4 regions of the Geobacillus uzenensis genome follow, and region 1 is predicted to be linked to each of the others. Evidence: predicted binding sites of a transcription regulator. Region 1 holds the regulator's gene; each other region holds the start of a gene.
What was found. Region 1 encodes Rex, which represses fermentation and respiration genes when NADH is low (regulators of the CRP and FNR family bind a similar motif). Its sites were predicted from a motif close to TTGTGAAATATTTCACAA; they were not measured.
Positions count from the first base shown of each region.

Region 2: a site for Rex is predicted at 3,050-3,067, ahead of nsrR (nitric oxide-sensing transcriptional repressor NsrR). Genes of this name have one in related genera too.
Region 3: a site for Rex is predicted at 3,088-3,105, ahead of B9L21_RS12040 (hemerythrin domain-containing protein). Genes of this name have one in related genera too.
Region 4: a site for Rex is predicted at 5,671-5,688, ahead of B9L21_RS12080 (TIGR04053 family radical SAM/SPASM domain-containing protein). Genes of this name have one in related genera too.

Region 1 covers NZ_NEWL01000009.1:240,607-248,681, forward strand. Annotated here, with positions in the region: gene groL (chaperonin GroEL) at 1-1,067, opposite strand, end outside; gene groES (co-chaperone GroES) at 1,169-1,453, opposite strand; gene B9L21_RS14540 (CPBP family intramembrane glutamic endopeptidase) at 1,810-2,544, shown strand; gene B9L21_RS14545 (YdiK family protein) at 2,541-2,720, shown strand; gene tatC (twin-arginine translocase subunit TatC) at 3,024-3,767, opposite strand; gene tatA (twin-arginine translocase TatA/TatE family subunit) at 3,788-3,940, opposite strand; gene B9L21_RS14560 (redox-sensing transcriptional repressor Rex) at 3,956-4,597, opposite strand; gene moaC (cyclic pyranopterin monophosphate synthase MoaC) at 4,613-5,101, opposite strand; gene B9L21_RS14570 (ABC-F family ATP-binding cassette domain-containing protein) at 5,200-7,131, shown strand; gene tsaD (tRNA (adenosine(37)-N6)-threonylcarbamoyltransferase complex transferase subunit TsaD) at 7,468-8,075, opposite strand, start outside.
Region 2 covers NZ_NEWL01000006.1:77,296-85,370, forward strand. Annotated here, with positions in the region: gene B9L21_RS07790 (acyl-CoA dehydrogenase family protein) at 1-750, shown strand, start outside; gene speE (polyamine aminopropyltransferase) at 847-1,722, opposite strand; gene B9L21_RS17605 (hypothetical protein) at 1,804-1,953, opposite strand; gene B9L21_RS07800 (FAD-dependent oxidoreductase) at 1,976-2,311, opposite strand; gene B9L21_RS18260 (FAD-dependent oxidoreductase) at 2,196-2,444, opposite strand; gene nsrR (nitric oxide-sensing transcriptional repressor NsrR) at 2,536-2,982, opposite strand; gene hmpA (NO-inducible flavohemoprotein) at 3,156-4,391, shown strand; gene purU (formyltetrahydrofolate deformylase) at 4,536-5,438, shown strand; gene B9L21_RS07825 (helix-turn-helix transcriptional regulator) at 5,554-5,928, shown strand; gene B9L21_RS07830 (AAA family ATPase) at 6,057-6,932, shown strand; gene B9L21_RS07835 (vWA domain-containing protein) at 6,943-8,075, shown strand, end outside.
Region 3 covers NZ_NEWL01000007.1:39,925-47,999, reverse strand. Annotated here, with positions in the region: gene B9L21_RS12055 (MFS transporter) at 1-855, shown strand, start outside; gene B9L21_RS12050 (multicopper oxidase domain-containing protein) at 1,155-2,213, shown strand; gene B9L21_RS12045 (thiamine pyrophosphate-binding protein) at 2,376-3,032, opposite strand; gene B9L21_RS12040 (hemerythrin domain-containing protein) at 3,212-3,619, shown strand; gene B9L21_RS12035 (nitrate reductase subunit alpha) at 3,651-7,334, shown strand; gene narH (nitrate reductase subunit beta) at 7,324-8,075, shown strand, end outside.
Region 4 covers NZ_NEWL01000007.1:51,070-59,144, reverse strand. Annotated here, with positions in the region: gene B9L21_RS12115 (Crp/Fnr family transcriptional regulator) at 1-104, opposite strand, end outside; gene B9L21_RS12110 (nitric-oxide reductase large subunit) at 363-2,726, shown strand; gene B9L21_RS12105 (DUF2249 domain-containing protein) at 3,075-3,308, shown strand; gene B9L21_RS12100 (molybdenum cofactor guanylyltransferase) at 3,403-3,981, shown strand; partial or broken gene B9L21_RS12095 (transcriptional regulator) at 4,193-4,366, opposite strand; gene B9L21_RS12090 (RNA-guided endonuclease InsQ/TnpB family protein) at 4,519-5,142, shown strand; partial or broken gene B9L21_RS12085 (transcriptional regulator) at 5,336-5,557, opposite strand; gene B9L21_RS12080 (TIGR04053 family radical SAM/SPASM domain-containing protein) at 5,736-6,854, shown strand; gene B9L21_RS12075 (anti-sigma factor) at 7,000-7,188, opposite strand; gene B9L21_RS12070 (NEW3 domain-containing protein) at 7,239-8,075, shown strand, end outside.

The DNA of each region.
Region 1 (8,075 bases):
GACGTCGTTTCTTCAAGCTGCGCACGGATTTGGTTGACGCGTGCTTTAATGCGCTCGGAATCGCCAGCGCCTTCGACGATCGTCGTCGTTTCTTTCGTCACAACAACTTTCGACGCACGGCCAAGCGATGCAATCGTCGTCGATTTCAGTTCACGGCCAAGTTCTTCCGAGATGACTTCGCCGCCTGTTAAAATCGCGATGTCTTCGAGCATGGCTTTGCGACGGTCGCCAAAGCCAGGCGCTTTCACAGCAACGGCGTTAAACGTGCCGCGCAGCTTGTTGACAACGAGCGTTGCCAACGCTTCACCTTCGACATCTTCCGCAATGATCAAGAGCGGACGGCCATGTTGGACGACTTGCTCAAGAACCGGCAACAGTTCTTGAATGCTCGACACTTTTTTGTCCGTAATTAAGATGTACGGATTTTCAAGAACGGCTTCCATTTTTTCCGTATCCGTAATCATGTACGGCGAAACGTAACCGCGGTCGAATTGCATCCCTTCGACAACGTCGAGTTCCGTCGTGAAGCCTTTCGACTCTTCCAGCGTAATGACGCCGTCGTTGCCGACGCGTTCCATCGCTTCAGCGATCAATTGGCCGACTTCTTCGTCAGCAGCCGAGATCGCAGCCACTTGGGCGATCGATTCTTTTCCTTTGATCGGTTTGGAGATGGCTTTTAATTCTTCTACAGCAACCGCTACCGCTTTTTCGATCCCGCGGCGGATGCCCATCGGGTTCGCGCCAGCAGCAACGTTTTTCAATCCTTCACGGATCATCGCTTGCGCTAATACGGTAGCTGTTGTCGTCCCGTCCCCAGCGATGTCGTTCGTTTTGCTGGCGACTTCAGCGACTAACTTCGCGCCCATGTTTTCAAACGGGTCTTCGAGTTCGATTTCTTTCGCGATCGTTACCCCGTCATTCGTGATCAGCGGAGAACCGAATTTTTTCTCCAACACGACGTTGCGGCCTTTCGGGCCTAATGTGACTTTCACTGCGTCTGCGAGTTTGTCCACCCCGCGCAACATCGCACGGCGCGCTTCTTCGCTGAACTTAATTTCTTTTGCCATACCCCGTTACCTCCTTATGAATTGGTTAAACCGCATGCAAATAGGTTAATGATAAACTAGTTAAGTATGTTTTCGGAATGTTTATGTGATGAACGCATACATTAGCCAATGACAGCTAAAATGTCGCTTTCGCGCAAAATTAAGTATTCCTTGCCGTCATATTTGACTTCCGTGCCGGCATATTTCGAAAAGATGATGCGGTCGCCGACTTCGACTTCCGGCGCAACGCGTTGGCCGTTATCGAGCACACGGCCTGTACCGACAGCCACAACGCGGCCTTCTTGCGGTTTTTCTTTGGCCGTATCCGGCAGCACGATACCGCTAGCCGTTTTTTCTTCGGTTTCTACGACTTCAATGACAATGCGATCGCCTAATGGCTTCAACACGGGAAACAACCTCCTTAACGATAGTTTTCGCCGTTCTTATTAGCACTCATCATTATTGAGTGCTAACACACTTATAATATTAATGAACTTCTCTCCGTTTTGCAAGTAGGAAATACAAAAAAATAACTGTTTTTCTTTAATGCGAGAAGAAAGGATAAAATGGGCTGAACAGCTGTCAGTCCCAAGGTCGGCCGGCGCAAAACCCGTTTTCATTATTACACATTTCTAAAATCAATAAACAACGCTCGGCAATTTTTTTGCGGCGGTCGTGCCAACCTCGGCCGGCGCGCTTTTCTTATCATTTCGCCAAACATGTGCTACAATACGGATATATTTGAATAAAGGGGTAAGAAGATTTGAAACGCCATTACTGGTATATCATGATCACGTATATCGCCATGCAGCTGTCCGCCTTTATCGGTGTGCCGCTTCTTCGTGCTCTCGGCGTCGGCCAAGAGGCAGAAACCCGCTTGGAGGCGGCGCAGCTCGCTTCCGGGTATTGGGCGGTCATCAGCTTTCTGGCAGCCTTTGTCATCATTTTATGGCTGCTTCGCGGCGACCGCGATGAACGGGAGATGCGGCAATTGCCCCTCGCTTCGTCATGGATGTGGGCGATCTTTGGCGTTGTTTTGGCGCTTGCCGCCCAAAGCATCGCTGCTAACATCGAATGGCGTCTGCTTGGCATCGAACCAGGTTCGGAGAACACAAGGCAAATCATTAATATCATCCGTCTGACGCCGCTTTTAGTCATCGTCACTTCCGTGATCGGCCCAATTTTGGAAGAACTCATTTTCCGCAAAATCATTTTCGGTTCGCTTTATAAAAAATACAACTTTTGGCCAGCTGCGCTCGTGAGCTCACTTCTTTTTGCCGTCGTCCATATGGAGCTTGAGCATTTGCTTTTGTACACGGCGATGGGGCTGACATTCGCCTTTTTGTATGCGAAAACCGGCCGCATTTTCGTGCCGATTTTCGCCCATGTGGCCATGAATACGTTTGTTGTCACCGTTCAACTCTTGCTGGCTGATGAGTTGGAAAACATGATGCGCCAAGCCGAGCTGCCGCTGGCGGTCTGGAGGTTTTGGCTATGATGCGCCACCCTCGGCTGTTTTCGCTGCCGTACTTCATCCTAGGTGTCTTGTTTACGTATTTGGCGATCGAAAGCGCTCATGAAACGATTTGGAACGCCTCGACGATCGTCTTGGCGGCGCTCGCCGCTTTTGATTTTGGCACCGCCTTTCGCTTGTTGTTCACACCGAAACGATGAAGGGGCTGACCCAAAAGTCCGCCAAAAAGCGGACTTTTGGAGTCAGCCCTCTCTGGTTTTTGTATATTTTACCAAACGGAACAAAATTCCGACTCTGTTCTCCCCCTCATTTACGCCACCAAGGACAATCGCCCTTCTTTCGGTGGTAGTGGTTTTGGTGACTCTATTCTACCAGAAAAAAGGGCGATTCTTCTATATTTGAGGCAAAAAAGTGGGGGCTGATCCCAAAACGCATTCGCGTTTTGGGTCAGCCCCTTTTTGTTTGCTGCCGTCCTAACCGCTCTGTCACCGCTGTCCGCGTCCTTACTCGCCGCTTTCCTGCTCCGCCGCTAATTGCGCTTTTCGGTAGCCAACTTTTGCGACCCAAATGCTCCCTTCATATAAAAGCGTGAGCGGAATCATGACGATCACCTGCGAGAGCATATCGGGCGGTGTAATGACCGCCGCCAAAATCAGCAGCGCCAAATACGCATATTTGCGGATGCGCACGAGAAACTGCGGCGTAATGATCCCTAAGCGGGTGAAAAACAAAACGGCGATCGGCAGCTGAAACACGATGCCAAACGGCAGCACAAGCTGAAGCAAAAACTGAAAATATTCGTTAATGCCGATCATTTGTTGGATGCCGAGCCGATCGGCGAGCTCATTCATAAACCGGACGACGAACGGAAACAAGACAAAGTAGGCAAAGCCTACACCGGCTAAAAAAAGGAAAACCGATGCCGGAATGTAGCTGAGCGTCACCCTCCGCTCTTTTTCATACAACCCCGGGCTGACAAACGCCCAAACTTGGTACAGCAATACCGGAGCAGACAGCACAGCGGCAATGACGAAGGCAAACTGAAAATATACTTTAATCGGATCAGTGAGGCGGAAGGCGTTCATTGTCAACTCTTTCGCCTCGGCCGTTTGCTGTAAATACACAATGACATCATCGACAAAAAAGAAACTGGCGACGAGCGCCGCGGCAAAAAAGAGGAGCACAATGATCAGCCGCTTCCGCAGTTCGCCAAGATGTTCATACACCGACATTTCTTTGTCGTTCATCGTTTCCCCATCCTGCCTTGTCATCGGTCAGTTTTGTTTTCCTCATCATCGGCCAGCCCTTTCGTCGCGTCCTTAAACTCGCGCAGTGACTGGCCGAACGACCGCCCTAACTCCGGCAATTTTTTCGTTCCAAACAGCAACAAAATCACAAGGACAATCAAAATGTATTTCACGCTCTACTCTCTCCTTTATGATGACGATGGATAGTTTTTCAGAAAATAGACGAGCGACTGCAATTCAATAGCCAAATCGATATGATGAACGCGGATATGGTTCGGCACGTTCAACCGCGCGGGGGTGAAGTTTAAAATGCCTTTAATCCCCCGGGCGACAAGGCGGTCGGTCAGCGCTTGAGCGGCGGCGGCCGGCACGGTTAAAATGGCGACCGGAATATCACCGCGAAGCCGCTTCTCGAGTTCATCGAGATGATAAACCGGCACGCCGCCGACCGTCGTTCCCACTTTCCGCTCATCCACATCAAACGCCATCACGATCTTTGTATTGTTGTTTTTTGAAAAATTATAGTTTAAAAAGGCGGTTCCTAAATTTCCCACACCGAACAAGGCGACTTCCGTCACTTCATCCTCTTCAAGCGTCTGGCGGAAAAACGACAATAAATAATTGACGTTATACCCGTACCCTTTTTTGCCGAGCGCGCCAAAATACGAGAAATCGCGGCGGATCGTCGCCGGGTCGACTTTGACCGCTTCGCTCAGTTCGGCTGAGGATACACGCTGTTTTCCCGACGCATGCAAGTTCTTTAAAAACCGGTAGTACAGCGGCAGCCGTTTCGCGGTTGCCTGCGGAATTTTCGGTTGTTCGTTGCTCATAGTTTCATCCCCCAGCTAATCGGTTTTCCGTCGATAATGGCCGGACTTCCCGCCCGTTTTCTCGACCAAATACGTCGGACCGATGATCATCCCTTTATCGAGTGCTTTGCACATGTCATACACCGTCAACGCGCATACCGAGGTGGCCGTCAGCGCTTCCATTTCCACCCCTGTGCTCCCTTTCGTTTTCACTGTTGCGGTGATGACAAGTTTATATACATCCGCTTCGTTTTCCCAAGAAAATGCGATATCAACGCTTTTTAACATAAGCGGATGGCACATCGGAATCAGATCAGCCGTTTTTTTTGCCGCCATCACCCCGGCCACTTGGGCTACAGCCAACACGTCCCCTTTCTCGATGGCGTGATTCGTCATTTTTTTATAAATTTCTTCGCTGACGGTGACACTCGTTTTTGCCACTGCCACTCGTACCGTATCTTCCTTGTTCGTAATATCGACCATTTTCGCGCGTCCTTGTTCATTGAAATGAGTAAACGACGACAAGATAATCTCCTCCACTTATACACTATACACGATTTTTCATCATCTGTCTTTGACCGTTTTGGCGACATACGTTAAACTATTCCGAGAGGTGAAACGACATGATCATTTTGCAAGTGCACCAGCTCACGAAATATTTTGGCGCTGACCTTATTTTATCGAATATAAAACTAGAAATACAGTCCCGCGACCGAGTTGCCCTCGTCGGCCGCAACGGCGCAGGAAAATCGACATTGTTAAAAATCATCGCCGGAGAACTTTCTTACGACAGCGGCGAAATCATCAAGCCGAGCCATATCAAAATGGGCTATTTGGCGCAAAACAGCACGCTTGACTCATCACGCTCCATTTGGGACGAGATGCTTGAGGTGTTCGCACCGCTTCGCGCCATCGAAAAGCAGCTGTCCGAACTCGGCTCCCAGCTTGGCGACCCGGATGTGCTCGCTGACCCCGCCCGCTATGAAAAAACGCTCAAAGCGTATGACGAACTGCAAGAACAGTATAAAGAACAGGGCGGCTATCAATACGAAGCCGACATCCGTTCCGTCTTGCACGGGCTGCAGTTTTCCTCATACGATTATAAAACAATGCCCGTCTCTTCGTTAAGCGGCGGGCAGCGGACGCGTCTGGCCCTCGGAAAACTTCTATTGTCCAAGCCGGATTTGTTGATTTTGGACGAGCCGACCAACCATTTGGACCTTGAAACGCTCTCTTGGCTGGAGCAATATTTGCAGGCATATCCCGGCGCTGTCTTGCTCGTTTCCCATGACCGCTATTTTTTAGATAAAGTCGTCACCGAAGTATACGAGCTGTCCAACACGAAGCTCAAGCGGTATACCGGCAACTACAGCCGTTATTTGGAGCAGCGGGCCGAGCAGTATGAACAAGAGTTAAAGCGATATGAGAAACAGCAGGAAGAAATCGCCCGGCTGCAAGACTTTATCCAGCGCAACATCGCCCGCGCCTCGACGACCAAACGGGCGCAAAGCCGCCGAAAACAACTAGAAAAAATGGAGCGGCTCGAACGACCTGTTGGCGATGAAAAATCAGCTTCCTTTTCCTTCGCCATTGAACGGCCGAGCGGCCACGAGGTGCTCACTGCTGAAGAACTGGCCGTTGGTTACGACGAAGGGGCACCTGTCATCCGCCAAATCAGTTTTCGCATCACGCGGGGAGAAAGCGTCGCCTTAGTCGGACCGAACGGCATCGGCAAATCAACATTGCTAAAGGCGGTCGCACGGCGTCTTCCTGTCCAAGGGGGAAAGCTTCGCTACGGCTCAAACGTCCAAATCGGCTATTATGACCAAAATCAGGCTGACTTGTCATCAAATAAACGAGTGCTTGATGAACTGTGGGATGCCTACCCGGATAAAACCGAGAAGGAAATCCGCACTGTGCTCGGCAATTTCTTATTTTCCGGCGATGACGTCTTAAAACCGGTCTCGGCGTTAAGCGGCGGGGAAAAAGCGCGCCTGGCGCTCGCCAAACTGATGCTGCAAAAGGCGAATGTTCTCATTCTGGACGAGCCGACCAACCATTTGGATCTCGACAGCAAACAGGTGCTTGAGCAAGCGCTCATCGATTATCCGGGCACCATTTTGTTCGTCTCCCACGACCGCTATTTCATTAACCGGATTGCGACGAAGCTGTTTGAGCTATCAAGCGGCGGCCTCACGGAATATTTAGGCGACTACGATTACTACATCGCCAAAAAAGCAGAAATGTGCGAACTCGAGCGTCTCGACGCCCGCTTGGACAAAACGCCGGATGGCACTGAATCGGCCAAATCCGCTTATGAACAAGAAAAAGAAGAGAAAAAACGGCAGCGCCAACGCCAGCGCCGTCTAGATGAAATCGAGGCTGAGATCGAAACGCTTGAGGCGCAAATTGCGGAAGTAGAACAGCAGTTATGCGATCCGTCCGTTTATGGCGATTATGAAACCGTGCAACGATTGTCGCAAGAAAATGAGGAACGAAAACAGCAAGTCGAAACGTTATTGGCTGAGTGGGAACAGCTTTATGCTTCACTGTAACCGATCGCCCGCCCGTTATTTTGGCGGGCTGTTTTAGTTAGTCACACTATCCACAAAAGAATCCACAATTCCACCTATGAAATATAAGTTATTCACTAACTTTTCCACATTATCCACAAACCAAACTTTTCTTTTGTGCCAAAACCGTTGTGTATTGTTTTCCTTATATTTATGGTGTTTTCTCGTCTTTTCCACATTGTCCACAACCTGTGGATAAAAATATGCACAGTTCCTTTTCACTTAACTCAGCCAAAGCTTGTCCCTGTAAACAAAAAAGGCGGTTGCTCTCCTGCCGCAAGCAACCACCCTTCCTTCCTCTTTTGTTTCCTTTTTCAACTAAATGAGCGGCAAGCTCGGATTGGCGTTGAGGGCCAAATCAGATCGTTTGCCTTGCCAATACAACACCGTTCCTGCCGCCGCGATCATCGCTGCGTTATCGGTGCATAACGACAACGGCGGAATGACGAGCTCTACATTCGGAAGCTCCTTCATGTTGTCTTGCAGCGCGGACCGCAGTCCGCGGTTGGCCGCCACCCCGCCGGCCAGCAGCACTTGCCGGACACGGTACTGTTTCGCCGCCTGCACCGTTTTGGTCACCAGCACATCGACGACGCTCTCTTGAAAGCTCGCAGCCATCTGTTTCGGGTCAATCTCCTCGCCGCGCTGTTTTGCGTTATGAAGCGTATTGAGCACCGCCGATTTTAAGCCGCTGAAGCTAAAATCATACGATCCTTCCTCAAGCCACGCCCGCGGCAAATCGATTACTGGTTCTCCTTCATGAGCTAACCGGTCGATATGCGGTCCCCCTGGGTAGGGGAGGCCCAAAGCCCGCGCTACCTTATCATACGCCTCACCGGCGGCATCATCGCGCGTTTCGCCGATCACCGTAAACTTTCCGTGTCCTTCCATGTAGATCAGCTCTGTATGCCCACCAGAAACGACAA
Region 2 (8,075 bases), on a different contig from region 1:
AAACCGGAAACAAAGGCCGTTCTCCGCCATGGCCGCTTTGTGCTCCGGGGGCGCAAAGCGTTTGCCTCGTTAGCCCCGGCGTTGGATTACGTGTTGATTTCGGCCACCATCGAAGACAGCGGCGACGTCGGCGAATTTCTTGTGCCGATGGACGCCGCGGGCGTCCGCATTGAGCCGACGTGGAACACGCTCGGCATGCGGGCGACGCGCAGCGATGACCTCGTCCTTGAGGACGTGGAAGTGGAAACGGATGCGCTCGTGGAAACGCTCGGGAAGCCAAATGAAACCGCACCGGCGCAAGGATGGCTGCTGCACGTTCCGGCTTGTTACTTAGGCATCGCCATTGCCGCACGCAATGAAGCGCTCCGCTTTGCGCAAACGTACCAGCCGAATACATTATCGCGTCCAATTGCCACAACGCCTGAAGTGCAGCGGAAAATCGCCGACATGGAATGGCGGCTCATCCATGCGCGTCATTTTCTCTATGCGGTCGCGGACCTATGGGATCGCTATCCGGAAAAACGAACCGAGATGAAAGAGGAGCTCGCCGCCGCCAAGCTGGTCGCCACGAATACCGCACTTGAGGTCGTCGATGGAGCCATGCGCATCGTTGGCGGGCAAAGCTTGTTCGCTGACAGTCCGCTCGGGCGTTATTACCGCGATGTCCGCGCCGGGCTGCACAATCCGCCTGCCGATGACTTGACGCTCGCATGGCTGGCCAAACGGGCGCTATCTGATAACGAACAATAAAAGGGGCTCTTCTATCAAGAAAGGAGCGCATCTCCGAAGACGTGGCAAGAAACAAAAAAGCTGTCCTTCACACATGAGGACAGCTTTCTTATCGAATTACTTCGCCTCAAGCGCCGAACGCAAAAATTCCGGCAAGGCAAAACATTGGCGAAAGACGGCGTCATTAACGTATTTCGTGTCGTTTGGAATCGCCGTTTGCGCCGGGAAATCAAGCGGCCGTTTCGAGCCGATCGTAAAGCTCCACAGCCCGCCCGGGTACGTCGGCACGACCGCCGTGTACACGAGCACGTGCGGGAACAGTTCACGAATGTTGCGGTAGGTGCGTGTTAAAATATCCAAATGGAAAATCGGAGATTGGCTTTGGCACACCATGAGCCCGTCCTCTTTTAATGCGCGATGCACATTGGCGTAAAACTCCGGCGAAAACAGCGCTTCAGCCGGGCCGACCGGATCGGAGGAGTCGATCATCACGACGTCGTATGCGTCTTCTTTTCCTTGTACAAACGCGACGCCGTCGCCGTAAATAAACTGCACCCGCGGGTCGGATAAGTTGCCGGAGACGGCCGGCAAATGTTCTTTGCACGCCCGGACGACCTTTTCGTCGATTTCCACCATGTCGATGGTCTCCAAGCGGGCGTACTTAGCCGCTTCACGGGCCGCTCCACAGTCGCCGCCGCCGATGATGAGCGCTCGTTTGGCGTCCGGGTGGAACTGCAGCGGCACGTGTGTGATCATTTCGTTATAAATATGACCATCGATCGAGGTCGTTTGCACGACGCCGTCAAGAACAAGCATGCGGCCGAAATCATACGAATCCAAAATCATGACATGCTGGTACTCGGACGGCTCGGCAAAGATCACCTCTTTGATGCGGTAGCTGATTTTTAAATTGTCGCGGTCATCTTCGGTGAGCCAGAGCTCCCCGTTGTCCCAATGTAAATAAGGTGGTAAGGCGTTTCCTTGGTGTTTCATTGTTACCTCCTTTAGTCTTGCGGATTTTCTCACACCTTTCTAATCTTAATATATTATGCGAAATGTGGCAAACAAAGGGGATTAGCGGCCGGTGCCGGATGTGTTCATCCCGCCACCCATATTGGACGACTGGTTACGTTTTTCCGGCCGCTCGTCGTTACTGCCGCAGCCGGCGCAAAGGCTGATCGCCAACGCGCCAATGGCGGCTAGTGACACCCATCGTTTTCGCATCTTTTCCTCCTCCTTTCGTGTTTCATCCTCCGCCGAAGCGGCGGGCGACGACTGCTGCCGCCCGCTGTCCGGACAAGACCGCCCCTTCCATCGTCGCAAAGTATGGCTGGCGCGTATAGTCTCCCGCTAGCGTCAAACCGGGTACATCGGTTTGCTGCCTCGGGCGCAAGTGGTCATAGCCGGGAGCGAGCGAATGAAAATCTTCCGGGTGGGAAATGATCCGGCTTTGCCTTATATGTCCGCTAAGCGGCAAGCCGATTGTGCTGGCGTCTGCATAGACTTGGGAAAGAATCGCTTCCCCGCTCGCCTTGATCCATCGCTCTGGGTCGCCGATAATGATCGACAAACGCCCCGGCACATGACGAAATGTCGTCCGCGACTGCTCCGTCGCGTTCAAGCACAAGCACGCGATGGCGGCGGCGGACGAGCTCCCAGGCGCAGGCAAGACCGGCCAGTCCAGAGCCGATAACAATCACTTCGTACCGTCTCATCGTTCTGTCTCCCTTCTCTGCGGCGATGCTTGCTTATAGTGTGCCTGTCAACAGACAAAATAACACTCCCCGCCATTCGGACGGAGAGTGTTTATCGATTGCGCCGCTCCCCAAGCAAAATGCGGAGCGACGTCCGGTTTTCCAGCAAATCGGCAAGCGTATACGCATCGAGCACGCGCAAAAACGCCTCTAGCGCTTCGCGAAGGGCGAAACGAAGGCGGCAGGCAGGCGTCAAGACGCACTCATTGCCGTGGGCGGCAAAGCACTCGACAAGCGACAAATTGTCTTCCGTCTCACGGACGACCGCCCCGATGACGATCTCCTCAGGCCGTTTTGCTAGGCGGATTCCGCCGTTGCGCCCGCGGATCGTTTCGATGTAGCCAAGCTTGCCGAGCTCATGGACAATTTTGCTTAAATGATGCTCAGACAGCGAAAACGCAGTGGAAATTTCCTTAATGTTCGTTTTTTCTCCTTCCTCAAGCGTCCCTAAAAACAAGAGGACGCGCAACGCGTATTCCGTGTAGTTGGTTAACTGCATCTTCGTCCACAACCTTTTATGCAACATGATCGAATTTTATTGTACCATACCCGCTTCGCACGGGGAATTGTGAACAATTTGTTAAAGATGTATTTGAAATATTGCTTTTTGTTGCCGTCCATGTTTGAATAAAAGATGTATTTGAAATACATGTTTTGTGAGGGGATGGAACAATGACTACGATCACAACTTTACATCCGAAAACGATCGAAATCGTCAAATCGACCGTGCCGGTATTAGAGAAGCACGGGGAACAGATTACGAAACGGTTTTATGAACTCATGTTTTCCAATCATCCGGAGCTGCTGAATGTGTTTAACCATGCCAACCAAAAACAAGGGCGGCAGCAACGCGCTTTGGCTTCAGCGGTATATGCAGCGGCGCGCTATATCGATCAACTCGACGCCATTTTGCCGGTCGTGCGGCAAATCGGCCATAAACACCGGAGCTTAGGCATCCAGCCGGAACAATATCCGATCGTCGGAAAACATTTGTTGCTCGCGATCAAAGACGTGCTTGGCGACGCCGCCACGGATGAAGTCATTGCCGCGTGGGCGGAAGCATACGAAGCCATTGCCGCTGTTTTCATCCAAGTCGAGAAGGAACTCTACGAGGAAGCAGCGGCCAAACACGGCGGCTGGCGCGGATTTCGCCGTTTTGTCGTCGCCAAAAAAGTGAAAGAAAGCGACGTCATTACGTCGTTTTATTTCCAACCGGAAGACGGGGGTGCCATCAGCGATTACTTGCCAGGCCAATATGTGAGCGTCAAACTGTCGATTCCAGGCGAAACGTACACGCACATCCGTCAGTACAGCTTATCAGATGCCCCTGGAAAAGGGTATTACCGCATCAGCGTCAAACGGGAAGGAGCGACGGCTGAAAAACCGGCTGGCATTGTGTCAAACTACTTGCATGACCATATCCAAGAAGGCGATGTGCTTGAAGTAAGCGCCCCGGCCGGCGACTTTACGCTTGATCTCACCAAAGAAACGCCGGTCGTCTTTATCAGCGGCGGCGTCGGCATCACTCCGCTTTTGAGCATGGCAAGTACGCTGGCCATCCGGCAGCCCAACCGCCAAGCGACTTTCCTTCAAGCGGCTCTCAATGGCCGCGTGCAAGCGTTCGATCAAGAGTTGCAAGCTTTAGCGGAAAATCCCGCATTTTCATATCACATTTGTTACGAGTTCCCGTCCGACGAAGACCGGAAACACCCACATTTTCGCAAAGAAGGGCGGATCGATTTGGAATGGATGCAAACGGTCATTCCATCTAAAGATGCTGACTTTTACTTCTGTGGCCCGGTGCCGTTTATGAAAACCGTCTATCGCGCGCTGAAACAATGGGGCGTGCCGGAGGAGCGCATCCATTACGAATTTTTCGGCCCGGCCGGCGATTTGACCAAAGACTGATCAAAGACCATCCGTGGAAAAGGCATCTCCTTGTGAGGGAGGTGCCTTTTGTTATGGCGGACATTCACATTTCCCTGTTGGCAAGCCCGCCAATTTTTTGTATGATGGAAACTAAATAACGGCAAGAAAAGGGAGAGACAACGGATGAGCACATTTCGCCAACATCGCTGGCAATCGTTTTTGCAAGGCTATGAACACCGCGCCCGGCTGCTCATTTCCTGTCCGGACCGTCCCGGCATCGTTGCAGCGGTCACCTCATTTCTTTATGAGCATGGGGCAAATATCGTCGAATCAAGCCAATACTCAACCGATCCGGAAGGCGGAACGTTTTTCCTCCGTTTGGAGTTTGACTGCCTGAACGTCGCCGATCGGAAGGAAACGATCGAAGCGGCGTTTGCCCCAATTGCCGAGGAATTCGGCATGACGTGGCAGCTTCGGCTGCATAATGACATTCGGCGAATCGCCATTTTTGTCTCGAAAGCGGAACATTGTTTGCTTGAGCTGCTTTGGCAATGGCAGGCGGGCGAACTGATTGCCGATATCGCCCTTGTCATCAGCAATCATCCCGACTTGCGCGACGTGGTCGAGCCGCTTGGGATCCCGTATGTACATATTCCGGTGACGAAAGAAACAAAAGCCGACGCAGAAGCCGAACAAATCCGCCTGCTTCGCGACTATCGGATCGATACGATTGTGCTCGCCCGCTACATGCAAATTTTATCGCCGGCGTTTGTCGCTGAATTTCCGGGGCGAATCATCAACATTCACCACTCATTTTTGCCGGCGTTTATCGGCGCGCGGCCGTACGAGCGGGCCTATGAGCGCGGCGTCAAGCTGATCGGCGCCACGTCCCATTACGTCACCGATGATTTAGACGAAGGGCCGATCATTGAACAGGACGTCGCCCGCGTTGATCACCGCCATCATCCCGACGATTTGAAGCGGATCGGCCGCCTAATTGAAAAAACGGTGCTCGCACGGGCGCTCAGATGGCATTTGGAAGACCGGGTCATCATTCACGGCAACAAAACGATCGTGTTCTATTGAAAGCGGGCGGGGGAGGAGGTTTCCTCTCCCGCATGGTATCATGAAAAGAAAGCGGAATTAAGCAGGAATTCGCGCTCAGTGAGGCGAATGAAACATCTGAAGGGAGGACAAGATCATGGGAGAGAAACGGACGCCCAGCGGTTTTCTGTTAAAACAACGTGCGTTTTTAAAATTGTATTTGATCACCTTAACGGAACAGGAGCGGCTGTACGGACTGAAGCTGCTTGACGTACTGCGCCAAGAGTTTAAGCCGTTCGGCTACCGGCCGAACCATTCGGAAGTGTACAAGGCGCTTCACGATTTGATCGAAGACGGCATTTTAAAGCAAGTGAAGCAGAAAAAAGAAGGGATGAAGTACCAGGAAGTCGTGTATTACCGGTTCGCCGACGGAGGACAGGAAAAAGCAAAACTGTACAAACGCCAGCTAAAAGCGGAGCTTGACCGATGCGCGGCGCTCATTCGCAAAGCCATTGAGGACAACTACAGCTAGGAGCGCCCTTGTTTTTTCTTTTATATTATTTACATAATATAATTATGGTTTATTTCGTTTGTTTTGCGTCCTGACAGGTGATTTAGTAGAATGAAGAGGGAAGATGGCAACAGAGAGGAAGGCATCCAATGATGACATGGCCCTTAGTTGTAACAAAAGAAATGGAAAAACGAAAAGAGCAGTTCCGCCACGATCCGGATCGGGCGTTGATTGGGTCCGGCGGGTATACGGCCGAAGACGAGGCCATTATCCATGATGCGGCAGTCGCGCTTGCGCTTGGAAAAAACGTGCTCTTAAAAGGCCCAACCGGGTCAGGCAAAACGCGGCTTGCTGAAACATTGTCCGCACTGTTCGGGCAGCCCATGCATAGCATCAACTGTTCTGTCGACCTAGACGCCGAAGCGCTGCTCGGGTTTAAGACGATTGTGCACCGCAGCGGCCAGGCGGTGATCGATTACGTTCCCGGCCCGGTCATTCAAGCGATGACAAACGGCCATTTATTATATATTGATGAAATCAACATGGCCAAACCAGAAACGCTCCCGATTTTAAACAGTGTGCTTGATTATCGGCGTCGGCTCACCAACCCGCTCACTGGCGAGGTCGTGCAGGCGAAGCCGACGTTTGGCGTCATCGCGGCGATCAATGAAGGCTACATCGGCACCGTGCCGCTCAATGAAGCGTTAAAAAACCGGTTTGTCGTCATCGATGTGCCATACGTGCAAGGAGCGACGTTAAAATCAGTGTTGTTGGCGCAAACTACATTAACGGACGAAACGTTGATTGATCGTTTCGTTAGTCTGTCAGCCGATTTGCTTACACAAGTGCGAAACGGACAAATTGCCGAAGAAGCCGCCTCGGTGCGCGCCTTGCTCGATGCGTGCGATTTGGCGGCGCATATGCCTCCATTGCGCGCAATTGAACGAAGCATTATCGATAAGCTCGATGACGAGCGGGAACGGGCAGCGGTGCGCAACATCGCTGAAACATGGTTTGACGAGTAGGGGGCGGCACATGGAACGGTTTATGATGTTCAACGACCAGCCGATCGATTCGTTTTTGGTCATGGAGCTTTCCGATCTCGCCCAAACGCTTGCCCGCGACCGCGGCTGGACGGTGGAGTTTGCCGCTCATTCCGGCGTTCATCTAGCGAAGCAGACGATATATGTGAGCCAATTTTGGGGTGTCTACCCGTCGCCGGACAAAGAGCAGGCGATGAAAAGCGATGTGGTCTTGCGAATGATCGGCACGCGCCGGCATACCGATGCGGGTGCCGTCCGCGCCTTCCGGCAAACGGCGGAGGCGCAGCCGCTGTCTAAACTGTCCAAACAATTGTTTTCCTTTGCTGAAGATCTCCGTTTGGAAGCGGTGTGTGAGCGGGAGCGGCCAGGTTTGAAGCGATGGTTTCGCGCGCGCCGCCGCCTATACCGCCGCTATTTCACCCAGCAATGGCAAGCAAACCGAACGCGGTGCGCCTTGGCTGATCAATTTTTAGCGGCCATGTATTTGCGGCTGACCGCGGATTCGCCGCTTGATGATGTCCCGCTTGTTCCGATGGCAGATGAGGCGAGACAAGCGCGCCTTGAAGCGCTATGGCCGCAATTTTATGACGTCTCATCGACGGCGGAAACAGCCCGCTGGACGCTGACGATTGTTGCGCTGATGGAGAGCGTGCTGCCCGATGATATGGTGAACACCTATACGTCGCTGCCGATTGTCGACGACGGGGAAGACGAACGGAAGATGACGATTCACGACTTAAAGCGAACCGATCCGTTGGAAAACCGCGACACATCGAACGATTCCTCAAACGGTGACGTGTACCGGCAAGTGATGCCGACTTGGCACCGGGAAACGAGCCGAACGGGCGGAAATTTTCTCCGTTTCGAGCTTGAGCGCGGCACCCGCACCGGAATGCTTGGCGACGGGGCGCGGCCGGGGGATGACAGCGACCAGGCGCTCGCCATCGTTCAAGGAACGTCCCGACCGACGAATCGAAATGAATATGGCCTCGAAGCGCACGCCTCCTTTGACGATCATCCCCGCACCAGAAGCGGCGCTCCGTATGGCGAGGCGAACCGTCAAGCCGAGCTCGTGCTTCTTCCTTCCCCACCGCCAAGCCCGCTCCATCTCGAGCAGTACCGCGC
Region 3 (8,075 bases), on a different contig from region 1:
GGGACATCGTTCGCGATCTCGGTAACGTTCGTGTCGCGCTTGACTCCGCCGGAAAAGCAAGGAACAGCGCTTGGGATTAACGCGATGGGCAACTTCGGCACAGCGGTCGCCAGCTTTTCGGTTCCATCGATCGCTGCCGCTTTCGGGGTTTCGTGGGCGTTTTGGGGAATGATCATTCCGATCGTCATCATGCTTATTCTCGTTTGGTTTTTCACACCCGATATGCCGAAGCCAAAGCAACAAAAAACGATGCGCGAATCGCTGTCAGTGTTGAAATACAAACATACGTGGACATTGTCGCTGTTTTACTTCGTCACATTCGGAGCATTTGTCGCCTTTGGCATTTACTTGCCGTCGCTCCTCGTTGACTTGTATGGGTTGACACCGGTCGATGCCGGGATGCGCGCGGCTGGGTTTACCGTACTCGCCACACTCGCGCGGCCGATCGGGGGCAACCTCGGCGATAAAATCGGCGCCGAGCGGGTATTGACGTTCGTCTACGCTGGAATGACGATCGGCGCGTTGACGATCGCGTTTGGAATGGAAAACATTTGGATAATGACGGTATCCTGCCTGTTATTGGCGGTGATGTCCGGATTAGGAAACGGTGCGGTCTTCAAGCTCGTGCCGCAGCTGTTCCCAGCGGAAACGGGCGCCGTCACCGGCCTTGTCGGCGCATGGGGCGGACTGGGCGGCTTTTTCCCGCCGATTTTAATGGGCATCATCAAAGATGTGACTGGTTCTTACGTGCTCGGGTTTATGCTTCTTAGCTTATTTACGTTGATCTGCTTCTTATTGAATCGAATCGTCTTTGGCAAAAAAGCAGGCGAACCGGCAAATCGGTACGCATCGTAACACCTTAAAGAGGTCAAAAGCATGTGCTTTTGGCCTCTTTTTCATTTGGGAAGACGACGGATTTAACGAAAGAAAGACAAGTGACGGAGGCGGAGATGATCAAGAGGCGAAGGAGGGTTTTCCGTTAGCCAACGTGAGAACGCCCATTATCGTTTTCACAGTAGTGATAAAACGTATTGCTCACTGTTTCACAAACCCTTCAAATATGCGTGTTCATTGGTGATAAAAATCACTAGGGGGAAAGCGAAAATGGCGTACGCTCAAGGTGTAAACGAATTTCGCTAGAGGGGGGAAGAACGATGAACCGAAATGTATATGCAGTGTTGTCGACCGTGTTAGCCGCCTCACTTTTAGCGGCGTGCAACAGCGGGGGGGAACAGGTGAAGGCAGAAAGCAAGAACAAAACGGCAGCCACGCAACAGTCGGAGCCGAATGTTTTAGCGGCGCACAAAGGGGTGAATCAAGCACCGGTGCCGTTAAAAATGGAGCGGGTCGGCCCTCATGATGTCCACATCGAAATGACAGCGCAAATCACCGACATTGAAATTGACAAAGGGAAAATTTACAAAGCATGGACATTTAACGGTCAAGCTCCCGGACCGCTCGTCGTTGTCAATGAAGGGGATACGATCCATTTTACGTTGAAAAATATGGACCCGGTCGTCCCGCACAGCATGGATTTTCACGCCGTTCACGCTTCACCGTCAAAAGATTTTATTGATGTGATGCCGAACAAATCGGGAACGTTCACCTATCCGGCAAATAAACCAGGTGTGTTTATGTACCATTGCGGTACGAAGCCAGTCTTGCAGCATATCGCCAACGGCATGCACGGCGTGATCATTGTCAAGCCAAAAAACGGTTATCCGACCGACAAGGAAGTAGATCGTGAATATGTGCTCATCCAAAATGAATGGTATAAATACAACGATATGAACGATTTCCAAAACGGTGTGCCAAGCTATGTCGTCTTCTCGTCCAAAGCGCTCAAACCTGGTGATCCAAATACGAACGGGGACACATTTACCCTTAAAGAAAAGCCATTATTGGCGAAAGTCGGTGAGAAAATCCGCTTGTATATCAACAATGTCGGTCCGAACGAAGTAAGCTCATTCCATGTTGTTGGTACAGTATTCGATGATGTGTACCTTGATGGCAACCCGAACAACCATTTGCAAGGGATGCAGACGGTGATGCTTCCGGCGAGCGGCGGTGCCGTTGTCGAATTTACTGTCACTCGACCGGGAACGTATCCGATCGTTACTCATCAGTTTAATCATGCACAAAAAGGAGCCGTCGCCATGCTGAAGGTGACCGAAACCGGCGAAGACGACGGCGCGGAAACGAGCGGACATTGATCGATCCTGTTCCACAAACAAGATGGATGCCGCCCAAAGCCTTATATTTCTTAATTATAGAGAGATTGAGAGAAAACGAAGTGATGCATGTCACTTTCCATCAAAAAAGAAAAAAGCGTCCGCAGTTGTTTGTTGGCCGGCGCTTTTTGCATTAAAGGTAAGTCAACGGGTCAAAATGGCTTGATCGTTGCTTTGTCCGGGGGGAACGATCGGATAGACGTTTTCTTCCTCAGCAATATTGAAATCAAGCAAGACTGGCCCATCGTTTGTTAACGCGTTTTTGATGATCCTTTCCGCCTCTTCTTCCGAATCGGCTGCAGATCCTATGGCTCCGTACGCTTTGGCAAGCTTGACAAAATCCGGGGATGTAATCTTTACTGCTGAATAACGCCCTTGGTAAAACAGTTCCTGCCATTGACGCACCATTCCTAAGTAGCCGTTGTTCAAAACGGCGATTTTAATCGGGAATATGTCGAGATCGGGAGCGTATAAATGATCGTTCGGTGAGGGCCGTCCAATAATGACAAGGAGCGGTACAGAATCGCTTAAGGCGGTGGCGATTCCAGTAATGCTGTTTGTGATTCCCGACCCGATGATCGCCACGCCGAGTCTCCCTGAAGCGCGGGCGTAGCCGTCTGCGGCATGAACAACCGCCTGTTCATGTTTCATTTCGATATATGACAGGCAAGGATAAGAGTGTAGCGCATAACGGACAGGCAGCATGCTTTCATGGCAGCAGCCAAACATATGGGTGATCCCTTGAACAGCCAACGATTCGAGAAGTACATCGACTCCAAGGCGTGTAAGAGGATGAACCATTTCGTCACCTTCTTTTTAATTTTCTTATATTTTAAACAACTAATATGCGCAATGTATGTGAATATCGTCACATAGAAATATAAGGAATATCTTTTTTCGTTTCTGCATAATTTGTTCGTTGTTTGGAAATTGTAGGTGAATAGAGGAAATCGGTACAAATAGGGAAGTGAGATGATGAAATGAGCGGACCGTCACTAAGAAAATTGGAAGCGCATCGTTCTATTCATCATGGCGCCTTTGCCGAAGCGAAGCGCCTGACTGAACTGTTGGAAACATTGTATACCGATGGGCGTTGTGAGCATGCCGCTGAAGTGGCGGATGCCCTTGTAGAGCACTGGGAAACACGGATCATTGCTCATGCGGAAGCAGAAGAAGAAGGCTTTTACCGCGAAAAAGCAGAGGAGAGAAAGGAGTTGTCCGAAACGATCGCGCAGCTCAAACGTGACCATGACATGATGAGAACGTTAATTGCTGAAATTAGGCAGCGGTTGTCAGAACAGATTGACCGCGAGGTGTTGACCCGCTTTCACGCATTGCTTCACATTAACCGCATCCATAGCGCTGATGAAGAGGCATTGCTCTTTTAGTTCAAGGGAAAGAAAGGAGAGATAAACCAAAATGAACGAAAAACCTGCCCCGCTTTTGCGCAAACTGAAGTATTTCGGTCGGTCGGGAAAAATCGCCGGCCACGCCGAGTTGTCGCCATACGGGCGGGACGTAGAGAAAACATACCGCCGCCGCTGGCAACATGATAAAGTGGTTCGTACAACCCATGGGGTCAATTGCACAGGTTCGTGCAGCTGGAAAGTGCATGTGAAAGACGGCATAATCGCATGGGAGACGCAGCAAACCGACTACCCGACAACAGGCCCCGATATGCCGGAGTATGAGCCGCGCGGCTGTCCGAGGGGAGCGAGTTTTTCCTGGTATACATACAGCCCGCTTCGCGTCCGCTATCCGTATGTGCGCGGGGTGCTGTTGCGGCTTTGGAAAGAAGCGCTGCAACAAGAAGGTGATCCCGTAGCCGCGTGGAAGTCGATTGTCGAAGATCCGGGAAAAGCGAAACGGTATAAACGCGCCCGTGGAAAAGGCGGGTTCGTGCGGGCGAAATGGGATGACGTTTATACGATGATCGCCGCGTCACTGATGTATACGATTCAAACGTACGGGCCGGATCGCATTTTTGGGTTTTCACCAATTCCGGCGATGTCGATGGTCAGCTATGCGGCCGGGGCGCGGTTTTTGAATTTGATCGGCGGCGCCTTGCTCAGCTTTTATGACTGGTATGCCGATTTGCCGCCGGCTTCTCCGCAAATATGGGGGGAACAGACAGACGTCCCGGAAAGTTCAGACTGGTTTAACTCAAGCTACATGATTGTCTGGGGATCGAACTTGCCGCAAACGCGCACCCCGGATGCCCATTTTTACGTTGAGGTGCGCTACCGGGGGACAAAAGTCGTCGCTATTAGCCCTGACTATGCTGAATTTGTGAAGTTTGCCGACAACTGGCTGCCGGTGCAGCCGGGAATGGACGGAGCGTTGGCAATGGCGATGACCCACGTCATTTTAAAAGAGTTTTATGTCGATCAATCCGCTGATTATTTTTCTGATTATGTTAAAACATACACCGATTTGCCCTTTTTAGTCATGCTGAACAAACAGGGGGATCGTTATACCGCCGGCCGCTTTTTGCGGGCGAGCGACCTTGGCATGCCGCTTCAGTATGCGGAATGGAAAACGATTGTTTGGGATGAGCAATCAAAGACGTTTGCCGTGCCGAACGGGACGATTGGCCATCGTTGGGAGAACAGCGGGAATTGGAATTTGCAGCTGAACGATATGGACAATAAACGAATCGGAATCCGCCCGGCTTTGACGTTCCTTGGCCAGCAAGATGATGTCGTCGTCGTGCAGTTTCCGCACTTTGAGGCAGGAAATAAGACGGTGTTCGAACGCGGAGTGCCGGTCAAGGCCATTAAGCAAAACGGGGAGACGGTGTATGTCACGACAGTATTTGACTTGTTGCTTGCCAAAATGGGCGTCAACCGCGGGCTGCCTGGTGATTATCCGGCCGATTACGATGACATGAAGCCATACACGCCGGCATGGCAGGAGGCGATCACTGGCATTGATCGAAAGACGGCGGCGCAAATTGCCCGCGAGTTTGCCCAAAATGCCCTCGATTCCAAAGGACGCTCCATGATCGTCATGGGATCGGGCATTAACCATTGGTATCATTCCGATACCATCTACCGGGCAATTTTAAACCTTGTCTTGTTGACCGGATCACAAGGAGTTAACGGCGGCGGCTGGGCGCATTATGTCGGTCAAGAAAAAGTGCGCCCGCTTGAGGGCTGGCAGACGATCGCCATGGCCCGTGACTGGGGAGGACCGCCGCGGCTGCAAAACGGGACGTCGTTTTTCTACTTTGTCACCGAACAGTGGAAATATGAAGATCAAAGCATGGATGAACACGTCTCCCCGCTCGTTGACAAGCCGCGCTACCAACATGGCGGCGATTACAATTATTTGGCCGCCCGGCTAGGCTGGCTTCCGTTTTATCCGCAGTTTAACGCCAACAGCATTGCGCTAGTGGAACAGGCGAACGCAAAGACGAACGAGGAAGCGGTTCAATATGTCGTTCAGCAAATCAAAAAAGGAAACATTAAATTTGCCATTGAAAACCCGTCCGATCCGATTAATTTTCCGCGCGTGATGTTTGTCTGGCGCGCAAATCTCATCGGCAGTTCGGCAAAAGGGCATGAATACTTTTTAAAACATTTGCTCGGCACCCATCATGCGAATTTCAGCGAACAAAATGATGACTTGAAAACGAGTGAGATCGTTTGGGATGAGAACGCGCCGGAAGGCAAACTGGATTTAATGGTCAATATCGATTTCCGCATGGCCGGAACCGGACTGTATTCGGACATCGTTCTCCCGGCCGCGACATGGTATGAGAAGTATGATGTCAGCAGCACGGACATGCACCCGTTTGTCCATCCGTTCAATCCCGCCATTGCCCCACCGTGGGAAGCAAAATCGGATTGGGACTTTTTTAAAGGATTAGCCAAAACATTTTCTGAGCTGGCTGTCCGCTATTTTTCTAAGCCGGTGTCAGATGTTGTCGCTACCCCGCTGTTGCATGATACGCGCGATGAGATCGCACAGCCGTTTGGGGTCGTAAACGATTGGAAAGAAGGAGCGGCAGAGCCGGTTCCGGGGGTGAATTTCCCGCGCTTGCATATTGTAGAGCGGGATTATAAGGAAGTATACAACAAGTTTGTGGCGCTTGGTCCGATGGTTCGTGAACAAATCGGGGCGAAAGGGCTCAGCTGGGACGCCAGGGAAGAATACAAATGGCTACTTGATACGCTCGGCTCTTCGGCGTTGGAAGGTCCGTATAAAGATTGTCCGAGTTTGTTGACAGACCGGGATGCTGCCGAAGCTATTTTGGCGCTTTCAAGTACAACGAACGGTTCCTTAGCGCTCAAGGCATGGGGAGAAATGGAGAAAAAGACGATGCAGCCGTTAAAAGATTTAGTCATTGAGCGGGCTGAGGAACATATTACCTTTCAGGCGATCACTGCCCAACCGCGGCAAGTGTTGACCACTCCTGTCTTTAGCGGAAGCGAAACCGGAAACCGTCGCTACTCTCCGTTTACGACGAACGTCGAACGGTTGATTCCTTGGCGGACGTTGACAGGAAGGCAGCATTTTTACTTGGATCATGAGCTTATGTTTGAGTTTGGAGAAGAATTGCCGACGTTTAAAGCGCCGCTCAGAAAGCTTGCTTTTTACGGCCATGACCGGCGTCCGGAAGTCAGCGGCAAAGAACTCACTCTTCGTTATTTGACGCCACACTTTAAGTGGTCATACCACAGCACATACGGAGATACCCTGCCGATGCTGACGATGTTCCGCGGCGGTCCACATGTCTGGATGAACAAAGAAGATGCCGCAGAAGCCGGCATTGCTGACAACGACTGGATCGAAATGTACAACCGCAACGGGGTGGTCGTTGCCCGGGCGGTCGTCAGCCATCGCTTGCCGCGTGGGGTCGCGTTTATGTACCATGTGCAGGAACGTCATATTAACGTGCCCGGCTCGCCAATCAGCAAACTGCGCGGCGGCACGTTCAACAGCCCAACCCGCATCCATGTCAAACCGACGCAAATGATCGGCGGTTATGCACAATTAAGCTATGGCTTCAATTATTATGGACCGACAGGAAATCAGCGGGATGAGCAAGTGATGATCCGCAAACTTGAAAAAAGGGAAGTGGATTGGCTTGAGAGTTAGAGCGCAGTTCGGGATGGTCATGAATTTGGACAAGTGCATCGGTTGCCACACATGCAGCATTACATGCAACAATACATGGACGAACCGCCCTGGGGCGGAATATATGTGGTGGAACAATGTGGAAACAAAACCGGGCATCGGTTATCCGAAAGAATGGGAAAACCAGGACGGGCATAAAGGCGGCTGGGTGCTCAAAGATGGGAAGCTCGAGCTGCGCGCCGGCGGCCGGGTGAATAAACTGTTAAACCTGTTTTACAACCCGAATATGACGGTGATCGACGATTACTATGAGCCTTGGACATACGATTATGAACAGCTGATCAATCGTCCGGAAGGGGAGCACCAGCCTGTCGCCCGGCCTAAGTCACAGCTGACCGGCGAATACATGGACATCACGTGGGGGCCGAACTGGGAAGACGACTTGGCCGGGGTATATGAAACAGGAAAACGCGATCCGAACGTAAAAGGCATTGAAGAAAAAGTGAAATTTGAGTTCGAACAAACGTTTATGATGTATTTGCCGCGCATTTGCGAACATTGTTTAAACCCGCCTTGCGTCTCTTCTTGTCCGTCAGGGGCGATTTATAAGCGGGATGAGGACGGCATTGTGCTTGTTGACCATGACGCGTGCCGGAGCTGGCGGTTTTGTGTGACCGGCTGTCCGTATAAAAAAGTATACTTTAATTGGAAAACGCATAAGGCGGAGAAATGCACGTTTTGTTTTCCGCGTATGGAAGCAGG
Region 4 (8,075 bases), on a different contig from region 1:
ACGCGCACGTGGGAAATGGCAACCAGCGAATCAAGCTCGTAATCGGACAGTTCACGAAACAACGGAACAGCTTTTAAGCGGTCTTTCATCCAATGGTTCGCCATGGCGTTCTCTCCTTTAACAAGGTGACAAACATGTGACAGCTGAGGAAATGTGACAAATATGTGACAGCTGTTTGTTGGAACAGACGGCGACGGTTTTCGAAAATCCGCGCCGTTTGGCCCTTTCTGCCTTCATTGTATAAATTCTCACACGTTGAAGCTGTGATATAAATCATAGTTGACATTTGTCTCGGCTCACAAACCGCCAAACGATCAGCGCGCTACAATGGGGTCGAACAAACGAGAAGGAGGTTGCCTCACATGGAAGTGAACCGAACGGTCCGTCCCAACATCCGGCCTGGGCGGCAAACGACCAACAGTTTTCTTAAATCGATTCTCATTTTCACTATTTTAATTAGCTTTACCGTCCTGCTCGTCGGCGGGTATTGGATTTTCAAAGAAATGGCGCCAAGGCCGAAAGAAGTGCGCAGTGAAAGCGGCCAAGTGTTGATGACGAAAGAAACGATCGTCGGCGGGCAAGCTGTCTTCCAAAAATACGGATTGATGGATTATGGCACGGTGCTTGGCCATGGATCGTATATGGGGCCGGACTATACGGCGGAAGCGCTGAAAGTGTACACGGAAGGCATGCAAGATTACAAAGCGAAAGAGCGGTATAACAAACCGTTTGCCGATTTAACGGACGATGAGAAGTCGATCATCCGTGAACAAGTGATGAAAGAGATGCGGAAAAACCGTTACAACCCGGTAACCGATGTGCTTGTCCTAACAGATGCGCAAGTCTACGGGTTGGAAAAAGTGCGTGACTATTACCGCGACGTTTTCACCAATGGTGACGGCTGGGGATTGAAAAAAGGATTGATCAACGAAAGCGACATGCCAAAAGCGGATCGCGCTTGGGTTGCGAATGGGGATCAAATCCAGCAAATTGCCGACTTTTTCTTCTGGACCGCCTGGTTGTCGAGCACGCTAAGAATTGGCGACGAGATTACGTATACGAACAACTGGCCGTACTATGAGGACGCCGGCAATACGATGTCGTTTTCTGCGGTATGGTGGAGCGGCGTCAGCGTCACGGTTTTGATTTTGTTTGTCGGGATCATTTTGTATGTGTTCTATCGTTACCAATTAAGCATGCAAGAAGCGTATGCCGCAGGGAAGTTTCCGGTCATCGATTTGCGGCGGCAGCCGCTGACTCCGTCGCAGGTGAAAGCGGGCAAATATTTCGTCGTCGTATCGGCGCTCTTTTTCGTCCAAACGATGTTCGGGGCATTGCTTGCCCACTACTATACGGAACCAGACAGCTTTTTTGGCATCAAATGGATCTACGACATATTACCGTTTAACATTGCCAAAGGGTATCATTTGCAGCTGGCGATTTTCTGGATTGCGACCGCATGGCTCGGCATGGGGATTTTTATCGCTCCGCTTGTCGGCGGGCAAGAACCGAAAAAGCAAGGGTTGCTTGTTGATTTGCTCTTCTGGGCGCTTGTTGTCCTTGTCGCCGGCAGCATGATCGGCCAATGGCTTGGCGTCAACGGCTATTTAGGAAACGAATGGTTCCTGTTTGGCCATCAAGGTTGGGAATACATTGAGCTCGGCCGTATTTGGCAAATCATTTTGGTGGTCGGCATGCTCCTTTGGCTGTTCATCGTCTTCCGCGGCGTCAAGCGCGGGCTGAAGCGGGAAAGCGACAAAGGCGGGCTCATCCACTTGCTGTTTTACTCAGCCATTGCCGTTCCGTTCTTTTACATCTTCGCGTTCTTTATCCAGCCGGACACGAACTTTACGATGGCTGACTTCTGGCGCTGGTGGATCATCCACTTGTGGGTAGAAGGCATTTTCGAAGTGTTCGCCGTTGTCGTCATCGGGTTCTTGCTCGTACAAATGAGATTGGTGACGAAAAAGTCGACGGTCAGAGCGCTATACTTCCAATTCACGCTTTTATTGGGCAGCGGTGTCATCGGCATCGGCCACCACTATTATTACAACGGTTCGCCGGAAGTATGGATCGCTCTTGGCGCGGTGTTCTCGGCGCTTGAAGTCATTCCGCTTACGCTCCTTATTTTAGAAGCGTACGAACAATATAAAATGATGCGCGACGGCGGAGTCAACTTCCCGTATAAAGCTACATTCTGGTTCTTGATTTCCACAGCGATCTGGAACTTGGTCGGTGCAGGGGTGCTCGGCTTTCTGATCAACTTGCCGGCGGTCAACTACTTTGAACACGGTCAATTCTTAACGCCGGCTCACGGCCACGGAGCGATGATGGGCGTGTATGGCATGTTTGCGATCGCCGTGCTCCTTTACTCGCTGCGCAACATTGTCAAACCAGAGGCGTGGAATGACAAATGGTTGAAGTTCTCATGCTGGATGTTAAACATTGGATTGGCCGGCATGATCGCCATCACGCTGCTTCCGGTCGGGATTTTGCAAATTAAGGAAGCGTTTGTCAATGGTTATTGGGCATCGCGTTCGCCTTCGTTCTTACAACAAGATATCGTCCAGACCTTGCTGCTTGTCCGCTTTGTTCCGGATACGATCTTTTTGATCGGCGTCGTCGCGTTGCTTGTCTTTGCCATCAAAGTGCTGTTCCATTTGCGCAAGCCAACGCACGGCGAAGGGGAAGAGCTGCCGGTGGCGAATTTGGCGGAAGAAGAATAACAAATAGGCACAGCGGAATGCCGCTGTGCCTTTCATTTGTGAACGTTTTCAACTACTTGCGACATTGATCGGGCTTGGCGTGTTCTTTCTCCTTTTGCTTTTCATGGCAGGGAAAACAGTACAACGTCTCCTTTCCTTCGCTGATGACGCCGTTTAAAAACCCATGCAAACAATGGATTGGCTTGCCGCATTGCGCACAAAAGCCAACAAGCTCTTCCAACCGCCATTTCTCCTTTCACGGGAATTGAAAATGTTCACCAGCCGACTGTGATGCTCGTCACTACCGTCCTAGGTGAAAGCGGCTATGATAAGTATATAATTCATTATACTACAAAGGAGGCCAACGTTATGAGCCAATTTGCTGCAAAAATCCATGCTCCGGATTATCCGCCGCGCGATCGCCATCCCGCGATTTTCCGGCTGTTTGACAGCCTAAAGCCGGGGGAAGTGATGGAGCTTGTCAACGACCATGACCCGCGTCCGTTGCAATACCAATTTATGATGGAGCGTCCGGATCAGTTTACGTGGGAGTACTTAGAGGAAGGGCCGGACGTCTGGCGGGTGGCCATCGGCAAAAAATAACTCATCTAGGATTTCCGTCGGCAGGCGGAAATCTTTTTTTTCGCCGGTTCGTATGGTACGGTAGGAACAGACGAGGTCCGGAAGGGGGATCGTGATGAAACAAACGATTGCCGGAGTGGTGCTGGCCGGCGGCCAGTCGCGCCGGTTCGGGCGGCCAAAGGCGTTCGCGTTGCATCAAGGCGCGCCGTTTTTCGCCTGGTCTGTCGCCGCGCTGGCTCCGATCGCCGATGAGTTGTATCTCATCAGCCATCCGGCGCTTGTCGGCGAGTTTCGTCGGCGAACGGACATCCCGGTGCTGCTCGATGCGGAGCGTTACCGCGGTTCTGGGCCGCTTGCCGGCATTTACACTGCCATGGAACAGAGCCGATCCGATTGGGTGTTCATCCTGCCGTGCGACATGCCGTATATGAACAAGGACGTAACGGAACGGCTCGCCGCCTATGCCGATCCGTCCTTTGACGCCGTCGTCCCGCTCCATGACGGCCGCCCGGAGCCATTGGTCGCCCTGTACCACCGGAGGCTTCGCCCGATGATCGCCAAGCTGCTCGATGCCGGCGAACGACGGATGGTTTCGCTTCTTGACGGCGCCCGCGTCCGCTATGTTGACGCCCAACCGCTTGCCGCGGATGAAACCGTATGGCGCAATGTCAATACGGAGGAAGAGTATCGGTAAGATGAGAGGATCCATCTTTTGCTGATCGGAAGAGCGGTCCTTGACCACCCGGCTCTTCACAACCAAATGTGCTTGATACAGAAAGACGCTCATGATGTGCAAGGTAAAAATGATTTCACCTGTCCAATAACGTTCCGTTGTCAATGAAAGGTCAATGATGAAACGGCAACAGTGCGAAAAAAAAGAACCGAACGACCTCGGATCTTTTGCGTTATTGGACTGGAGGTTGATTTTGGTCCATTGCTTTCGCCAATTCTGCCACTTCGGCGACAGTTAGCCCCGTTCGTTTCGCGACTTCGTGAATCGGCAGGACGTCAAGAAAGTTTTTCGCGATTTCGATGGCTTTTTGTTTTTCGGCTTCTTTGACCGCCTTCTCTTTTTCCTGTTCTAGAAGGCCGGTGAAAAACGGCTGCCACGAGCAAATCAGCGGCATCTCGCCAAAAAAGAAGGCTGATTTCGCCAGGTTTTTCTAACTGAGAAACAGATGGAATAGCACTATTTTGTACTAAATCACCGCCCCTCTAGGATCTCGGTGAAATTCATACGATCGGCGCCTTTTGCGAAAGCGGTCAAGCGCTCTTGATTACAGGGAGAAAGGTGCGCTCGCTCCATCGGTTCCGAAACAAGAAACTCGCCGAAATTCAACGGCGGCAAGCGAAATGCCAAAAAGGCTCCCGCCGCTGGAAGAAATACGAACGAGCCAAACGATACCTCTTATCCAAATCGGAACGTCAACTGCGGGATGCGCTTCATAAAACGACCAAGCCATTCGTCGATTGGTGCCTTGCGCAATCCGTGTCGGATGTGTACATCGGAAATGTCGAAGGAGTCGAGCGATACACGAGAAAGAAAAAGAAAGTCCACCGGAAACAAGCACAAAAACTCTCCAACTGGTCTTTTGGGAAAGTCAAGCAATATCTCGCCGATAAATTAGCCCAACAAGGTATTCGTTTGAAAGAAATTGATGAGTCGTATACAAGTCAGACATGTCCTGTCTGCCAAAAAAGACAAAAAGGTTCCCGGCGAATCTTTGCTTGTTCTTGCGGGTATCAAGAACATCGGGACATTCATGGCGCCCGCAACATTTTGAGCAAGGCGCTCTACCAAGAGATCGTTCCTTGGGATGTGCCAACGACGCTCACGTATCTACGGATTGCGTAAGCAAGAAGTAGTAGACGGGTGGGACCGCCCCATCGGTGACCTACCGATGTTGTTTACCGAATCGGTCGGGAAGACTTCCGATCCTCCTATCGAGCCGAAGAAGACCACCTTCTTCTGCGTTGAAGCTTCTTCGATCGAGTAGTAAGAAACTCCCACCTCTAAGCGAAGTGTAGGTGGGAGAGGTTCATTATTGAAGATACTTCAAATGGTTGTCAATGAATCGTTCGTTGCTTTCGTACTCAAGAAGCAAAATGGAATCGTCTTCGAGAAGAAACACGGTGTCGGCGCGTTTGTCATCTGCCCGTACAGACGGAAATTCGTTCGGCAGCAGCGCTTTGATTCGCGGGAGTCCGTGAAGTCCGTACACATCGAGGGCTTGGTTTTGGTACAATGCACTGAGCGATTTGAACAAAATGCCTTTGGCGTGGTATCTGGCATCGTCTCATCTACATTATATTATACCGCTTGTTCAGACGGCTGTCATCTCCGCTCGTGGCACGATCGCCGTCGGTTGTGGCGCCGCTGTGAATGTGATGGATATCACATAACGCGTCCAGCCATTGCGGTACAATGGAGGCCAAGGAGGGAATGGTATGCGCGATTTCAATGAAAATCCGTTTATTGTGATTTGGGAATTAACCAGGGCGTGTCAATTAAAATGCCTTCATTGCCGTGCCGAGGCGCAATATCACCGCGACCCGCGCGAGTTGACGTTTGAGGAAGGGAAAAAGCTCATTGACGAGATTTACGATATGGATCAGCCGATGCTCGTTTTTACCGGCGGTGATCCGCTCATGCGGCCGGATGTGTACGATTTGGCGAAATATGCGATCGATAAAGGGTTGCGCGTGTCAATGACGCCAAGCGCGACGCCCAACGTGACGAAAGAGGCGATCCGCAAGGCGAAAGAAGTCGGCTTGGCGCGCTGGGCGTTCAGCCTTGACGGACCGAACGCCGAGATTCACGACCATTTCCGCGGCACGAGCGGCTCGTTTGCTTTGACGATCCGTGCGATTCAATACTTGCATGAGCTCGACATTCCCGTGCAAATCAACACCGTCATTTCGCGGTACAACGTTCATGTGCTTGATGAAATGGTGGAATTGGTTGAGAAGCTGAAATGCGTTCTTTGGAGCGTCTTTTTCCTCGTCCCGACCGGAAGAGGAAAAGAATCGGATATGATTTCCCCCGTCGAGCATGAGCGGGTGTTCCGCTGGCTGTATGAAACGAGCAAACGTGTTCCGTTTGACATTAAAACGACGGCCGGCCAGCATTACCGCCGCGTTGTGCTGCAGGCGAAAATGCGCGAAGGAAAAACGGCGAACAACGGCATTCACTACGAAGATGTCTTGAATAAAGGATTAACTGGGCAAGTCGACGGGCTTGGCCGCGCGCCGAGAGGGGTGAATGACGGCAACGGCTTCGTCTTTATTTCCCATATTGGCGACGTCTACCCGAGCGGATTGTTGCCGGTCAAAGCCGGGAACGTCCGGGAAACGCCGCTGGCGGACATTTACCGGCATTCGCCGATTTTCCAAGACTTGCGCAATCCGGACAAATACAAAGGAAAATGCGGCGTCTGCGAATTTCGCCACGTGTGCGGCGGCTCGCGTTCACGCGCTTACGCCGTAACGGGCGACTATTTGGAAAGCGAACCGTACTGCATCTATATTCCGAAGGCGCTGCGAAACAAAGAAGCAAACCGCCGCTAGGCCAACGGGGGCGGCTGTCCCCGGCTTGGCTTGCCGCCCCCGGACGCAGCGGGGGCTTTTTTTTTTTTTTTTTTGCGGCGGCGGATGGATGAATGAGCGAGCGACACGGGCCGCTGGCCTGTGGCAAAAGGGGGGGCTTTGGCGTCTATTCGTGTTTGAGATCGACAATAAACGTTTCCGGCCCGGTCGGTGTCACGCTTCCCCCTTTTGGTTCGAGGCTCGCTTTAACTTGTTTGAACCGTTTGACGTCCTCGCCGGTGATCAAAATGCGCGATGCCCCATGGCGGATCGTCAATAGCTCTCCTTTCATCTTTTTGGCGCAAAACAAATCCATTTGGCTTTCTCCGGCGTATACGGAATGAAAAACAAGGAGAGGAGTGAAACATGGTGCAAAAACGAGCAGCGATGGTTTTTGTCATGGTGTTGACGCTCTTTTCCCTTTTTCTTCCGATCCTCCCGACATCGGCGGCGAGCGGTGTTGTTCTCTTTACGCCGTACACCGGGCTTTCCGTGACGCCGGGGGAGACGATCAGTTATACGGTGAATGTCATTAACAACAGTTCAACGATTGAAAACCTCACGTTTTCCTTTGATCACTTGCCGAAAGGATGGTCGACATCGGTCGTCGCCGGAGGGAGAAACATTGAGCAGCTGTCTGTGAGAGATGGAAAAGAGGAAGAGATCAATGTGGAGGTGACGGTGCCTCTTGATGTTGACAAAGGGGACTACCGTTTTTCACTTGTCGCGAAAGGGGGGAGCGGTGTCTCTAAATTGCCGTTGCTTGTCCGCGTGACGGAACAAGGTTCGTTTAAGACCGAACTGACGTCAGATCAAACGAACCTTGAAGGGCATGCCGATTCGAGCTTCACGTATGATGTCACGCTGAAAAACCGAACGGCCAAAACGCAAAATTACGCGCTAAGTTCGGCGGCGAAAAAAGGCTGGCAAGTTTCCTTCAAGTCAGGCGGCGATTCGATTACATCGGTCAAGCTCGAGCCGAATGAGTCCAAAGACATCACCGTAGAGGTGAAACCGCCGGAACAGGTGAAAGCGGGCATGTACAAAATTTCGATCAAGGCGCAAACGAGCGATACATCGGCCGAGCTGACATTAGAGGCGGTCATCACCGGCACGTATGAGCTGAAACTGACGACGCCATCAGGAAACTTGAGCACGGATGTGACGGCTGGAAATGAAAAGGTAGTCGATCTTGTCGTCAAA